Methylotuvimicrobium sp. KM2: one gene and its partner. The protein of the gene in region 1 interacts with the protein of each later gene in a pairwise test. Links are inferred from orthologs where the notes say so. Each region holds a gene or a part of one and is shown in the gene's direction. Other genes may lie near its edges. The genes, in order: dnaQ and dnaE.

The links.
Region 2: the proteins of dnaQ (region 1) and dnaE interact in binary tests that used the Escherichia coli proteins (3 or more experiments, as listed by UniProt). The link is inferred for Methylotuvimicrobium sp. KM2 from one-to-one orthologs.

The regions. Positions count from the first base shown.
Region 1 is NZ_CP150634.1:1,256,077-1,262,390, forward strand. The notes cover bases 1,742-4,697. They hold dnaQ (DNA polymerase III subunit epsilon), read left to right. Parts: upstream 1,742-2,837; coding sequence 2,838-3,557; downstream 3,558-4,697. Other genes in these bases: WJM45_RS05575 (EAL domain-containing protein), read left to right, coding at 1,742-2,008; WJM45_RS05580 (carboxylesterase), read left to right, coding at 2,155-2,838; WJM45_RS05590 (DEAD/DEAH box helicase), read right to left, coding at 3,846-4,697. In the rest of the region: more of WJM45_RS05575, read left to right, coding at 1-1,741; more of WJM45_RS05590, read right to left, coding at 4,698-5,582. UniProt on the Escherichia coli protein: DNA polymerase III is a complex, multichain enzyme responsible for most of the replicative synthesis in bacteria. The epsilon subunit contain the editing function and is a proofreading 3'-5' exonuclease.
Region 2 is NZ_CP150634.1:3,833,206-3,840,606, reverse strand. The notes cover bases 1,037-5,079. They hold dnaE (DNA polymerase III subunit alpha), read left to right. Parts: upstream 1,037-1,384; coding sequence 1,385-4,879; downstream 4,880-5,079. Other genes in these bases: WJM45_RS16060 (ion channel), read left to right, coding at 5,051-5,079; rnhB (ribonuclease HII), read left to right, coding at 1,037-1,045. Also shown: lpxA (acyl-ACP--UDP-N-acetylglucosamine O-acyltransferase), read left to right, coding at 1-482; more of rnhB, read left to right, coding at 485-1,036; more of WJM45_RS16060, read left to right, coding at 5,080-5,863; WJM45_RS16055 (Rne/Rng family ribonuclease), read right to left, coding at 5,971-7,401. UniProt on the Escherichia coli protein: DNA polymerase III is a complex, multichain enzyme responsible for most of the replicative synthesis in bacteria. This DNA polymerase also exhibits 3' to 5' exonuclease activity. The alpha chain is the DNA polymerase catalytic subunit.

The DNA.
Region 1 (6,314 bases):
GATTCGAATCTCCGATCATGACTCGGTGTTATTTAGCAATTTTCCGGAAAGGCCGACTCATAAAGTCATCGATTTGCCTTTAAGGATTGCGGAGAGAATTGAAGTCGGAGATCGGGTTTGGAATATATTTTACGAGCCTTCCGGGCAATTTTTTCATAGCCATTTATCATGGAGCGTCTGGTGGTTATTGTTCGGAGGTTTTTTGTTTACAGGGTTGACCGGCATTGGTTTATTGATGTTGACCGGACGGACCTTAAGAATGGAGGAAGAAGTAAAAAACCGAACGTTGGAACTGAAGCGGAGCAATGCTAGCCTCGCGGAAAGCGAAAGCCAGTTACGGTTGGCCGCTACTACATTTGAAACCCATGAAGGAATTTTAATTACGGATAATGCCGGCAATATCTTACGCGTCAATCATGCTTTTTCTGAAATTACCGGTTTTAGCGCCGATGAGGTAATGGGGCGGACTCCACGCATATTACAATCCGATCGTCATCATGATGATTTTTATGACGAGCTTTGGCGGCATTTGCTGACGGTAGGCAAATTCGAAGGCGAAATTTGGAATCGGCGCAAGAATGGAGAAAATATTCCGACATGGCAAACGATCACGGCCGTTAAGAATGAAAAAGGCGATCCGACGCATTTTGTCGCTATTTTTTATGATATTACCGAGAAAAAGAAAGCGGAAAACGAGATTCACGATCTTGCTTTTTATGACCCGCTGACAGCTCTGGCTAATCGCCGTTTACTGGTGAATCAGCTTTCCAACGAATTGGCTGTGAGTAAACGCCAAGGGACTTTCGGGTCTATTATTTTTCTCGATTTGGATCGATTCAAAGTGTTGAACGACTCGTTAGGGCATCATGTCGGGGATGAATTGTTGATTCAAGTTGCGAACCGTTTGAAGGATTCGCTTAGGGAAGAAGACATACCGTCAAGACTGGGCGGAGACGAATTCGTTATATTGATTCATGCCAATAAAAGCAGTCTTGAAGCAGCTAGCGATGAGGCCTTACATGTTGCCGAAAAAGTAAGGTGTGTACTAAATCGGCCATATTTTTTTGGAGATTTCGAGCATCATTGTTCGCAGAGTATTGGTATCGCTTTGTTTCCGGATAGCGGTCAAACGGCCAATCAGATTTTGCAACAGGCCGACAAGGCTATGTATCAATCCAAGGCTAAAGGGCGCAATACGATAAGCTTTTTTCATCAGAGCATTCAAGAGGCTGCCGATGCCCGAATGTTTTTAGAAAAAGAGTTGCGTTCGGCAATCGAAAATCAGGATTTTATTTTGTATTACCAGCCGCAAACCGATCGTTTAGGGCGGCTTTCCGGTTCGGAAGCCTTGATTCGCTGGGAGCATGGGCAAAAAGGTTTAATCGCTCCCGACCAATTTATACCGGTTGCCGAAGAAGCGGGTTTGATTGTGCCTTTGGGTATCTGGGTTTTTCGCGAGTCTTGCGCGCAAATGCGGAAGTGGCTCGATAACGGCTTGGACATACAGCATATCTCGATCAATGTCAGCTCTAAGCAATTTCGTCAGCAAGACTTTGTCGATCAAATTGCTGGCGCGATAAGGCAGTATGAGGTCCCGGCCTCGCGTTTCGTTATCGAATTAACCGAGGGTATCGTGATCGATAATATCGATGACACGGTCGAAAAAATGCGAGCCTTGAAACAATTGGGTGTAAAAATCTCGATAGACGATTTTGGGACGGGATATTCGTCATTGACCTATCTCAAGCAGTTGCCGCTGGACGAATTAAAAATCGACAAGAGTTTTGTCAGAGATATTACTACCGATTTCAACGATGCCATTATTATCGAGACCATCATCAATATGGCTCATAATCTCGGAATCGATGTCATTGCCGAGGGAGTCGAAACCGAGGAGCAAAGAGACTTTCTGTACAACAAGGGATGTCGAGTGTTTCAAGGATATTATTTTTCTCGGCCAATGACGAGTGCGGATTTTGAGGTTTGGGTAAGGAAAGGGGAAAGATGAAAGATGAAAGATGAAAGGTGAAAGGTGAAAGGTGAAAGGTGAAAGGTGAAAGGTGAAAGGTGAAAGGTGAAAGATGAAAGATGAAAGATGAATGGTGAAAGATGAATGGTGAAAGATGAATGGTGAAGGGGCGGGGAATCGAAAAAATGACGGGTGAGATTGATTGGGTTGAAATTGCTCCTAGGGCGCCGCATCGGTATACGATTATTTGGATGCATGGCTTGGGGGCCGATGGGCATGACTTTGAGAGCATTGTTCCGGAATTGGGATTGCCCGATGATTTGGGTATTCGCTTTTGTTTTCCTAATGCGCCTGTGCGCCCGGTTACGATCAATGGCGGGATGGCGATGCGTGCTTGGTATGACATTATGGATATGTCATTGGAACGGCAAGTCGACAAGGCCGGTATTGCCGAGTCGTCGGCGTCGATCTTGAAATTGATAGACAGGGAAATTGAAGGAGGCGTGCCTTCCGAAAATATCTTGCTGGCTGGGTTTTCGCAGGGCGGCGTGATTGCGCTCGATGTCGGTTTGAAATGTCCGCATCGATTGGCGGGTATCCTAGCGCTTTCTTGCTATTTACCGACATGGCCTGAAATCGTTCCGGCGCTTTCCGAGGTAAATCGATCGCTTCCGATAATGATGGCGCACGGTTCGTTTGATAATGTCGTTGCGCGTGAAGTGGGCAGAGCCGCTTTCGAGGCATTGATGTCAATGGGCTATTCAGTGGACTGGAAAGAATACCCGATGGCGCATTCGGTCTGCCTTGAAGAAGTTCAGGATATCGCGGACTTCATTCGGAAATGTTTTCATCTAGAGGGCTATGTGTAATGAGTAAGCCGACCATACGGCAAATCGTGCTGGATACCGAAACGACAGGGCTTAATCCGCAAGAAGGGCATCGTGTCATTGAGATAGGCTGTGTTGAATTATTGAACCGCCGCCTAAGCGGTCGCCATTTTCATGTCTACATCAATCCGGAACGGGAAATCGATGCCGGTGCGGTCGAGGTTCATGGAATTACTAATGAGTTTTTGGCCGATAAACCGGTATTTTCCTCGATAGTCGAAGACTTCATCAATTTTATTCGCGATGCCGAATTGGTCATTCACAACGCCCCATTCGATGTTGGGTTTTTAAATCATGAATTCGGCTTATTGAATAATGGGACCGGAGTTGTCGAGAGTTACAGTTCGGTATTCGATACCTTGACGTTTGCCAGAAAAAAACATCCCGGGCAGCGAAATAGTTTGGATGCCTTATGCAAGCGTTATGGCATCGATAACAGTCATCGAGATTTACATGGCGCGCTTTTGGATGCGGAAATTCTGGCGGATGTCTACCTATTGATGACCGGTGGACAGGCTTCATTGTTGGATGAAGAAATATCGTCGGAAGAGGAGGGTGGGAGCGAGTCGGTTATTGTGCGTCTACCTTCCAATCGTCCCAGGCTAAAAGTGATCCAATGCGATGCCGAAGAGGTTGCCGAACATCAGCGTCGCTTGGCGGCCATTGAAAAAGCGGGCGGAGTTTGTCTTTGGAAGAATTGACCGGGCCTTTTTACTGTGAAAGTTCGCAGTTTTGCATTCCTTATCTAATTTTTTGATATAAAAAAATCAATGTCGGTTCCGAATGGGGTGCGGTCGCTCGACCGACAGGCGTCGGCGGCAGGGAGCCGCCGTCGAGCCTACAGGGACGTATTTACCCAACACCTGAATTATCTTAGACAATTAGCCATATCGCCAAAGGGCTATGGACGTTAGGTGCCGGGTCTGTAAAGCGAGTTACCGGACCCGCTGCAAAACTCATGGCGCCAGGGAGTTATTTTTTACGAAATCCTAACTGCCGGCCTTGGCTTTTCTTCGCTTGTTATCCGAACCGTCACGTTTTTTAGCCTTGAAAGTTTTTTTCAAGGTTTCGCCCATTCTGGAAATATTCAATTGCTGACCGGCAACCCTTACTTTTTTTAGTTCTTGGAAAATATCCTTGGGCATGCCGGCAGGAAGCTCAACGGTGCTGTAGTTTTCCTCGATTTTGATTCGTGCGATATGATCCCCGTCAAGTCCTGTCTCATTAGCGATAGCGCCGACGATGTTGCCGGGCTTGACACCATGCGCTTTGCCGACTTCGATACGGTAGGTTTCCATTTCAATGTCGGGGTTTGCCTTACGCTTGCTCTTGCGTTCCGTCCCGGATTCTCGGTCTATCGAGTCTTTTCGTTCGCGGCGTTCGGTTTCTTTTTTGGGCGGGTTTTTCATAAGCAACGGTGTTTCGCCTTGGACTTGTTTTGCCAAGGCTGCAGCAATTTCGATTGCCGATACATTATGTTCGTTTTGGTATTGTTCCATCAATTGAATAAAAAAACTCAATTCTTCCGCGGCCAGTGTATCGGTAATGCGTTGTTTGAATCGGGCAATCCTTTTATTGTTAATAATTTCGGTCGAAGGCAGTCCCATTTCTGCGACTTTTTGACGAGTTGCTTTCTCGATATTACTGAGCAGTCTTCTTTCACGCGGTGCGACAAACAATATCGCATCGCCGGTTCGACCGGCACGGCCGGTTCTGCCGATGCGGTGAATATAGGCCTCGGTATCGTAGGGAATATCGTAATTGATGACGTGGCTGATCCGTTCGACATCGAGACCCCGCGCCGCCACGTCGGTGGCAATTAGAATATCCAATTTACCGTTTTTCAAATGCGCGATGGTTCTTTCGCGCAGTGCTTGCGACATATCGCCATTGATTGCCGCTGCCGAATAGCCGCGTGCTTCGAGTTTTTCGGCCAGTTCGACCGTCGCGGTTTTAGTCCGGACAAAAATAATGATGCCGTCGAAGGTTTCCGATTCCAAAATGCGGGTTAGTGCGTCGAGCTTATGGACTCCGCTGACTAGCCAGTAGCGTTGACGTATCGTTTCGGCGGTCGACGTGCGGACCTTGACCGTGATTTCCTCGGGGTCATGTAAATACGTTTGTGCGATTTTGCGTATGGGTGCCGGCATCGTTGCCGAAAACAGGGCGATTTGGCGTTGTTTGGGGGTTTGTTCCAAAATCCATTCAACATCGTCTATAAAGCCCATGCGAAGCATTTCGTCGGCTTCGTCGAGCACCAAGCAGCTTAATTCGCCCAGCCTTAGCGTGCCTTTACGCATATGATCCATGACCCGTCCCGGTGTGCCGACGATAACGTGCGGGCCGCGTTTGAGCTGGCGAAGTTGCGTCGTGTAGTCTTGCCCGCCGTAGATCGGCAATACATGAAAACCTTTTAAATGAGCGGCATAGCGCTGAAAAGCCTCGGCCACTTGTATGGCCAGTTCGCGGGTAGGGGCTAGAACCAAAACTTGCGGTTCGGTTTTTTTTAGGTCGAGTCGAGATAATATCGGAAGAGCAAAAGCTGCGGTCTTACCGGTGCCTGTTTGCGCCTGGCCTAGAACATCCTTGCCTTGCATTAAGTGCGGAATGGTTTGAGCTTGAATCGGGGAGGGGGATTCGTAACCGACATCATCCAATGCTTTAAGCACCGGTTCGATTAGAGTTAATTCACGAAAAGTTGGAAAAGAGGAAACATCGTTGGACATGCAAAGCCTGTGGGTAAATTTAAGACGCGTGGCGCGGAGGGGAGTTAAGCCCGCAATTATACCTCATATTAATCAAACCGGTAAAAATAGATTGACAAGAACGGCGTTTTTTTGATTTTGACTCTATCGATGAAAACTTCCGGCGGCTTTAGCCTTGGCTAAGTATTTCATGATAAATAATGTCCTGGAGATATGAGCTTTGTTGAGGGTTTTGAGGCTTGCTTGACAGGACGCCGTGAATCCATCCGCTTGACCGCGGAATCTGATGGCCAAGGATGGCTTGTATTAGGGCGCCATCCTTGGCCGAAGCAAGCCGAAACGTTGGGGACGTGTTAAATAAGGCTATGTTCGCGTTAGCAGTTGAAACGGTTCACTTCCCTACTAAATAAACCACTTAGGAAATAGTCAATGATTGCTTTCCAATACTCTGAGCGTGGAAGAGGGTACGATTACTCGCTTGACAGGACGCCGTGAATACGTCCATGTAGGCTTGACGGCAGCTCCCTGCTGCCGACACCTGTCAATCGAGCAACCGTACCCTCCTTTCAACCATTGGCGCGATATTGAAAAAAGGAAAGTTATACCTTTCGCACTTCAAAATTCGGCAGTGCCTTAGGAGGCACCGGGGTGCCCGGCCCCTCACCTAGCGTTAGGTGAGGGCTGGCATGGAGCTGGCATAGAGCCTACATGGACGTATTCACGGCGTCCTTTGGCGGGCCACCCCGGTGCCGA
Region 2 (7,401 bases), 2.6 Mb from region 1 along the record:
TGCAGGACCGCAGCTTAACGCAGATCGGTTCCGATAACTTGTTTATGGCGTATACGCATGTCGCTCACGATTGCGTGATCGGCGATCATGTAATTATGGCTAACGGTGCGTCGCTGGCCGGCCATGTGCATTTATGCGACCACGCAATACTCGGCGGTTTCACGCTGGTTCATCAATTTACCCAAATAGGACAATACAGTTTTTCGGCGATGGGTAGCGCGATTACGCAGGACATACCGCCCTTCGTGATGGTCGGCGGTCGTCCAACGCGCCCGCACGGCATCAATTCAGTAGGTATGGAGCGCAATGGCGTGTCGCCGGAGGCCGTTCGGCAAATCAGAAAAGCCTATAAAATTCTTTATAAAATGAACCTAAAGCTCGAAGATGCAATCGAGGAAATGGAAGGCATGGCCGGCGACAGCGACGAGTTGTCGACGATGGTCAGTTTTCTGCGGAATGTGACTAGGGGCATTTTACGATAACTATGCAAAGAGTTGCCGGAGTCGACGAAGTCGGTCGAGGGTGTCTTGCCGGCGCCGTATTCGCAGCGGCAGTTGTTTTAGACCCGGATAAGCCGATTGCTGGTTTGAAGGATTCGAAGAAGATTTCCGAAAAGCAGCGTGAAGCACTGGCGTTGACCATCCGGCGGGATGCGCTATGTTGGGCCGTGGCGCGGGCGGAACCGAGCGAGATCGATCGCATCAATATTCTGCACGCGGCGCTGTTGGCGATGGCAAGAGCGATCGCCATGATCGATCCGGTTCCCGATTGGATTATCGTTGACGGCAGTCGCTATCCCCCGATCGATTTACCAGGAGAGGCCATGGTCAAAGCCGATTCGAATGTGCCGGAAGTTTCCGCGGCTTCAATATTGGCCAAGGTCGCTAGAGACAAAGAGATGCTGTTTTTGGAGCGGCTTTATCCAGGCTATGGTTTCAATTTGCATAAAGGCTATCCGACCCCATTGCATCGGCAACAATTAATGCAGTTGGGTATTACGCCGTTTCACAGAAAATCGTTCGCTCCGGTTAAGGCTCTGCTCTAACAAAAATTTCTCGCGCAGTGGCGCTGAGGCTCGCAGATTATACCTTTCCCACTTCAAATTTCGGCAATGCCAGAGGAGGCGTCGGGGTGTTCGACAAAGGCTTTGCCAGCATGGAGCTGGCATAGAGCCTACAGGGACGTATTCACGGCGTCCTTTGACGGACACCCCGGCGCCGAATTTTGATATACGATGAGTATAATACCGGATTGAAAAAGTGCATGGGGCATTCCGTATTTCTAAAATCATATTTTGCCGCGTCATTTCGTTAATGATTAACAGGGCTTAGGTTCTGCACTTCTCCGCGCCCCTGCGCCTCCGCGCGATAATACCTCATTCAACATGCAACCTTCATTCGTTCATCTTAGAGTTCATACCGAATTTTCATTGGTCGACGGTATTGTTCGAATCAAGCCGCTGATTAAAGCCTTAGCCGACATGAACATGCCGGCCGTCGCGGTTACCGAACAATCCAATCTATTTTCGTTGGTCAAATTCTACCGCGCCGCGCTAGGGCAAGGGATAAAGCCTGTTTCCGGCGCCGATGTACACATCTTCAATCCAGACGATCCGTCATCGCCTTACTGTCTAACGCTGTTGGTTAAAAACCTTAATGGTTATACGACGCTGACCGAATTGATTTCAAAGTCTTATCAGGAAGGGCAGCATCAAGGCGTGCCTATGGTTCAGCGCGAATGGATCACCGACAATCACAATGGGCTGATCGCCTTATCAGGAGCCATGAGCGGCGATATCGGCAGGGCCTTGTTGGCGGAAAATGTCGACGAGGCCAAACGCCTGGCCGAGGGATGGAGTCATTTATTCGAAGATTCCTTTTATCTCGAGTTGCAACGTGTCGGTAAAGCCGAGGAAGAACGCTATGTGGCGGCGGCTGTCGATTTGGCTCAACAAATGGAGCTGCCGGTCGTCGCGACCAATGATGTCCGATTTATTCGTCCGGAGGATTTCGATGCGCATGAAGTCAGGGTGTGTATTCATCAAGGACGGGTTTTAGATGACAATCGGCGGCCGAAAGATTACACCAATCAGCAATATCTGCGTAGCGGTGAAGAAATGCAGGGGCTGTTTGCCGATATCCCGGAAGCCTTGGAAAATTCGGTCGAAATCGCCAAGCGTTGTAATCTGGAGCTGACGCTAGGCGAAAATTATTTGCCCGACTTTCCGGTTCCGGAAGGCATGACGATCGATGACTATCTGATCGAAGTGTCCCGTCAGGGACTCGAAGAGCGCCTTCAACAACACCCGGCTTTCGGTTCCGGTAGCGAAGAAGAGAACCGCCGGGTTTATTACGACAGGCTCGAGACCGAGTTGAAAGTGATTACGCAGATGGGCTTTCCCGGTTACTTTCTGATCGTTGCCGACTTTATTCAATGGGCCAAGAACAACGCGATTCCGGTTGGACCGGGCAGGGGGTCTGGCGCCGGCTCGCTGGTAGCTTATGTCTTGAAAATTACCGACCTCGATCCGATCGAATTCGATCTTTTATTCGAACGCTTCTTGAATCCGGAGCGGGTTTCGATGCCCGACTTCGACGTCGATTTCTGTATGGACCGGCGCGATGAGGTTATCGACTATGTCGCGCGTCATTATGGTCGCGACCATGTCGCGCAGATCATTACCTATGGTTCGATGGCGGCAAAAGCGGTCGTGCGCGATGTCGGTCGAGTGCTTGGTTTTTCCTACGGCTTCGTCGACCGCTTGGCAAAACTGATTCCTTTCGAAATAGGCATGACGCTGACTAAGGCGCTGCAGGATAGCCCCGATCTCAAGCAGTTGTATGAGACTGAAGAGGAAGTCAAAACGCTGATCGATATGGCGAGATCGCTCGAGGGGGTTTCGCGTAATGCCGGTAAACATGCCGGAGGGGTAGTGATTTCGCCGACCAAGTTGACCGATTTTACGCCGCTTTATTGCGAGCAGGGCGGCGGCAACCTGGTCACGCAGTTCGACAAGGATGATGTCGAGGCGGTTGGTCTGGTCAAGTTCGACTTTTTGGGGCTTCGAACCCTGACGATCATCGATTGGGCACTCGAGACGATTAACCTAAAGAAGCAGCAAATAGGCGAGGCTATCGTCGATATTAGCACGATTCCGCGCGACGATTCGGCCTCCTATGAATTATTGAAGAAAGCGCAGACGACCGCGGTGTTTCAGTTGGAATCGCGCGGCATGAAAGAGTTGATCAAAAAGCTCAAGCCCGATTGTTTCGACGATATCATCGCCTTGGTGGCTTTGTTTCGGCCCGGTCCGCTCGAGTCCGGCATGGTCGACGATTACATCAACGTCAAGCACGGCGCGAAAGCCGAATATGCCCATCCCATGCTGGAGCCGATTCTTAAATCGACTAACGGCGTTATTTTGTATCAAGAGCAGGTCATGCAGATCGCTCGTGAACTGGCCGGCTATACCCTCGGCGGTGCGGACATGCTGCGCCGCGCGATGGGTAAGAAAAAACCCGAGGAGATGGCCAAGCAGCGCGAAATTTTCACAGAAGGTGCGGTCGCGAATAACATCGAGGAAAGCGTCGCGACTTATATCTTCGATTTGATGGAAAAGTTTGCCGGCTACGGTTTCAACAAATCGCATTCGGCAGCCTATGCCTTGGTCGCTTATCAAACCGCCTGGCTGAAGGCGCATTATCCGGCTGAGTTTATGGCGGCGGTGCTGTCTTCCGATATGGACAATACCGATAAAGTCGTGGTGTTGATTGAAGAATGCCGCGAAATGAAATTGGCTATTTGCCCGCCCGATCTCAACGAATCGAATTATCGTTTCACGGTCAACGACAAAGGTCAAATCGTGTATGGAATCGGTGCAATCAAGGGGGTCGGCGAATCCGCGATCGAGGATTTATTAAAAGAACGCGAAGCTAACGGATCTTACGCAGGGCTGTACGATTTATGCAAGCGCGTTGATTTGAGGAAGGTCAATCGTCGTGTGCTTGAGGCCTTGATTCGGGCGGGTGCGTTCGATCGGATTGATGCCAATCGAGCGGCGCATTTGGCGGAATTGCCAATTGCATTACGGGTGGCCGAACAGTACGGCAAGATGGCCCAAACCGGACAAAACGACTTGTTCGGTTTGGGCATGCCCGATGAGGACGACAGGATACAGGAGGACGTCTATACGACTCAAGCCGAGCCTTGGACCGAATCGGAGCGATTGGCCGCCGAAAAGCAGACCTTGGGCTTGTTCTTGACCGGACATCCGATTACGCAATATGAATCGGAATTGAAGCATATCGTGCATGGCAAGATTGGTAAGATCTTGGGTGATGTTGAGCGCACGCGAGGAAAAATGGAGGCGCGCACCGCAGGACTAGTCGTGGAATTACGGACGCGGCAAAATAAAAACGGCAAAACGATGGGGTTTGCGACCTTGGATGATCGGTCCGGCCGTCTTGAATTGGCAATTTTCGGCGACAGTTACGAAAGATACCGCGATTTATTGTCTAAGGATGCCTTGCTGGTCGCAGAGGGCGGTGTTGCGATTGACGATTTTAGCGGCATGCTGAGATTGACGGTCGATAAACTATACAGTATCGAAGACGCACGGAATCAATATGCCCGATGTCTTTCGTTGCAGTGGGCGAATACGAATGAACAGCGCGATGCAAAGTCGTTCGTCGATAAGCTCGATGATACGCTGCAACCGTTTAAGGGTGGTTCTTGCCCTATTGTACTTGCTTATCGTTCCGCAACAGCCAAGTCATCGCTACAATTCGGCGATGAATGGCGCGTGCATCCTTCGGATGAATTGGTCTTGCGGTTAAAGCGTTTGCTGGGGGCGGATGCTGTTGAGGTTAGATATAGGTGAGGGGAAAGGGGAAATTAGAACTTGACAAGTAGTTTAAACTCCGAATCATTTCACTATTCACTATTCACTATTCACTATTCACTATTCACTATTCACTATTCACTATTCACTATTCACTATTCACTTGTGTTCGGGGTTTTAGTGTTATTTTGATTTTGTTATGATTCATGCATGAATGAATTTATTGGACCTACGGTCGACATTAGCGATAAGGATAGTTTGGAATGGAAGCATTTCGCCAACTTGGAGAAGGAAACCTTGCGCGGGCGTTGGCGTAAACCAACAGGACTCGGTGTATTGAATAGCTTAAATGCTGGACGCTGGTCGCGCGAGACGTTGGAGCGTCATGTCGGCAAGTTTGCCGGCCAGTTTGACTTGCGCGGTATTCCTTTGCCGAATGCCGAATTGTCGAAACTCGATCTGTCGAACATCGACTTCTTTTATGCCGATTTGTCCGGCGCTGATTTGTCCTACAGTAATTTATCCGACAGTTATTTGTCGGAGAGCGATATTTCCGGTGCGCGATTCGATTTTGCCGTACTTAATAGGGCTTTGCTCGACAATGTGCGTTTCAATAGTTCCACGCGTTTTTTAGGCGTCAATTTGCATGCAGTCAACTTTACGTTGGCAACCTTGTTATATGATTTAGCCTTGTCGCAGCAACGTATTCAGCAATTGGATAGGCATTATCCGGTATTCGCCTGTTTTTTACGCTGGTCCTGCGATTATGGTCGTTCATTTTCGCGATATGCGCTATGGGTTGTGGGTTTCGTGTTAGCTTATGCTGCAATTTTTTGGGGTTTGATGGATCGCTCGTTTTTGGACTGTCTGTATTTTTCACTGACGACATTTACGACGGTCGGTTATGGCGATATCGTACCGGTCGGTTCTCTGCAAAAACTGTTAGCGATGTCCGAAATGGCGATAGGTTATTTGATGGGCGGGTTATTGGTCGGTATTTTAGCCAAGCGGGTTATTGGGTGATGTTTTTTGACTGAAATAGCGAGAGAATTTCATGGGGTTCCTTCTGTAGGCCTCACGGTTGCCGTTATTTTGGTTCCGGCAACCGTGAGTTTAAAAGGGATTAATGTTTAGACGTCCGATTCGCTTTCGGATTTAACAACGGGTTTGCTGTCGGTATTGTTGTCCGGTTTAGCGCCGGTAGCGTCTTGTTCACGGCGAGGCTTCTCGTCTTGTGTTTTAACCACTTCTGCCGATTTCGGGCCTTCATCGGCTTGAGTTGGAACGTTCGGTCCGCTGGTTTCGTCCTGTTGTGAGGATTCCGGTTTTCGGTAATTCGGGTTCCGAGGACGACGTCTATTCGGGCCTCTTCTTCCATTTCTGGATGGCGATTTTTTTACCGGTTGTTCGACAGCTTCATTCGTCGTTTTGTCCGGCTCAACCGATTGTTGAGCGACTTCTTCAGTAATGGTCTCTTTCTGTTCGTCAGGTTTTGTTTCACGCTTATTGGCGGGCCTTTTAGGTCGGTTACTTCGACTTCCCGGTCCACGTTTGTTATCGCGTTTTTTGCCCTGCGTTCTTTCTTCGCCTTCTTTTCGTTCCTGTTTTTTGGCTGGCTGGGGTGTGGCTGTCGTTTCTTCTTTACCGCCGACCAATTTTTGCCAAAAGCGCTTAATCAGGCTGGCCGAGGTATTGCGATTTTGTACCGGCGCAGGCGCATCGGGTAGAAATTCTTTAATAGCCGCTTGTTCGGCTTTGGGCTTGATCTGTTGCGCGAACTCAGGAAGCGGAATATCTTCTTCCTTGATTTGTAAATAGCTAGGTTTTTCCTCGATCGCATCCTTGGCTTTGATTCGGTCTATCGTGTAAGCCGGCGTTTCCAGGTGTTTGCTCGGCAGAATCACGATGCCGACTTTTAATCGAGACTCGATCAATTCGATAGCTGGCCGCTTTTCATTGAGCAGGAAAGTCGCGCTTTCGATCGGCAAATGCGCGATGACTTTTTCGGTGCCGGGTTTCATCGCTTCTTCTTCCAGTACGCGCAGCACTGCCAATGCGACCGATTCGACATTACGGATCGTTCCTTGGCCTTTACAGCGTGGGCAGATTAGTTGCGTGGATTCTCCTAGCGAAGGTCGAAGCCGCTGTCTAGACATTTCCAGCAAGCCGAATCGCGAAATACGGCTGGTTTGTATACGAGCGCGATCGATTTTTAACGCATCGCGTAAGCGGTTTTCGACCGCGCGTTGATTTTTATTGGCCATCATATCGATGAAGTCGATCACGAACAAACCGCCCAAATCGCGAAGCCGTAACTGACGAGCGATTTCATCGGCGGCTTCAAGGTTGGTGTTCAAAGCGGTTTCTTCGATGTCGCTGCCTTTGGTCGCGCGTGCCGAGTTAATATCGATCGAGGTCAATGCTTCGGTATGATCGATCACGATCGAGCCGCCGGATGGCAGCGATACTTCGCGTCCGTAGGCGATTTCGATTTGCGATTCGATTTGATAGCGACTAAACAACGGTACCGAATCCTGATAGAGTTTCGCTTTAGACAAAAA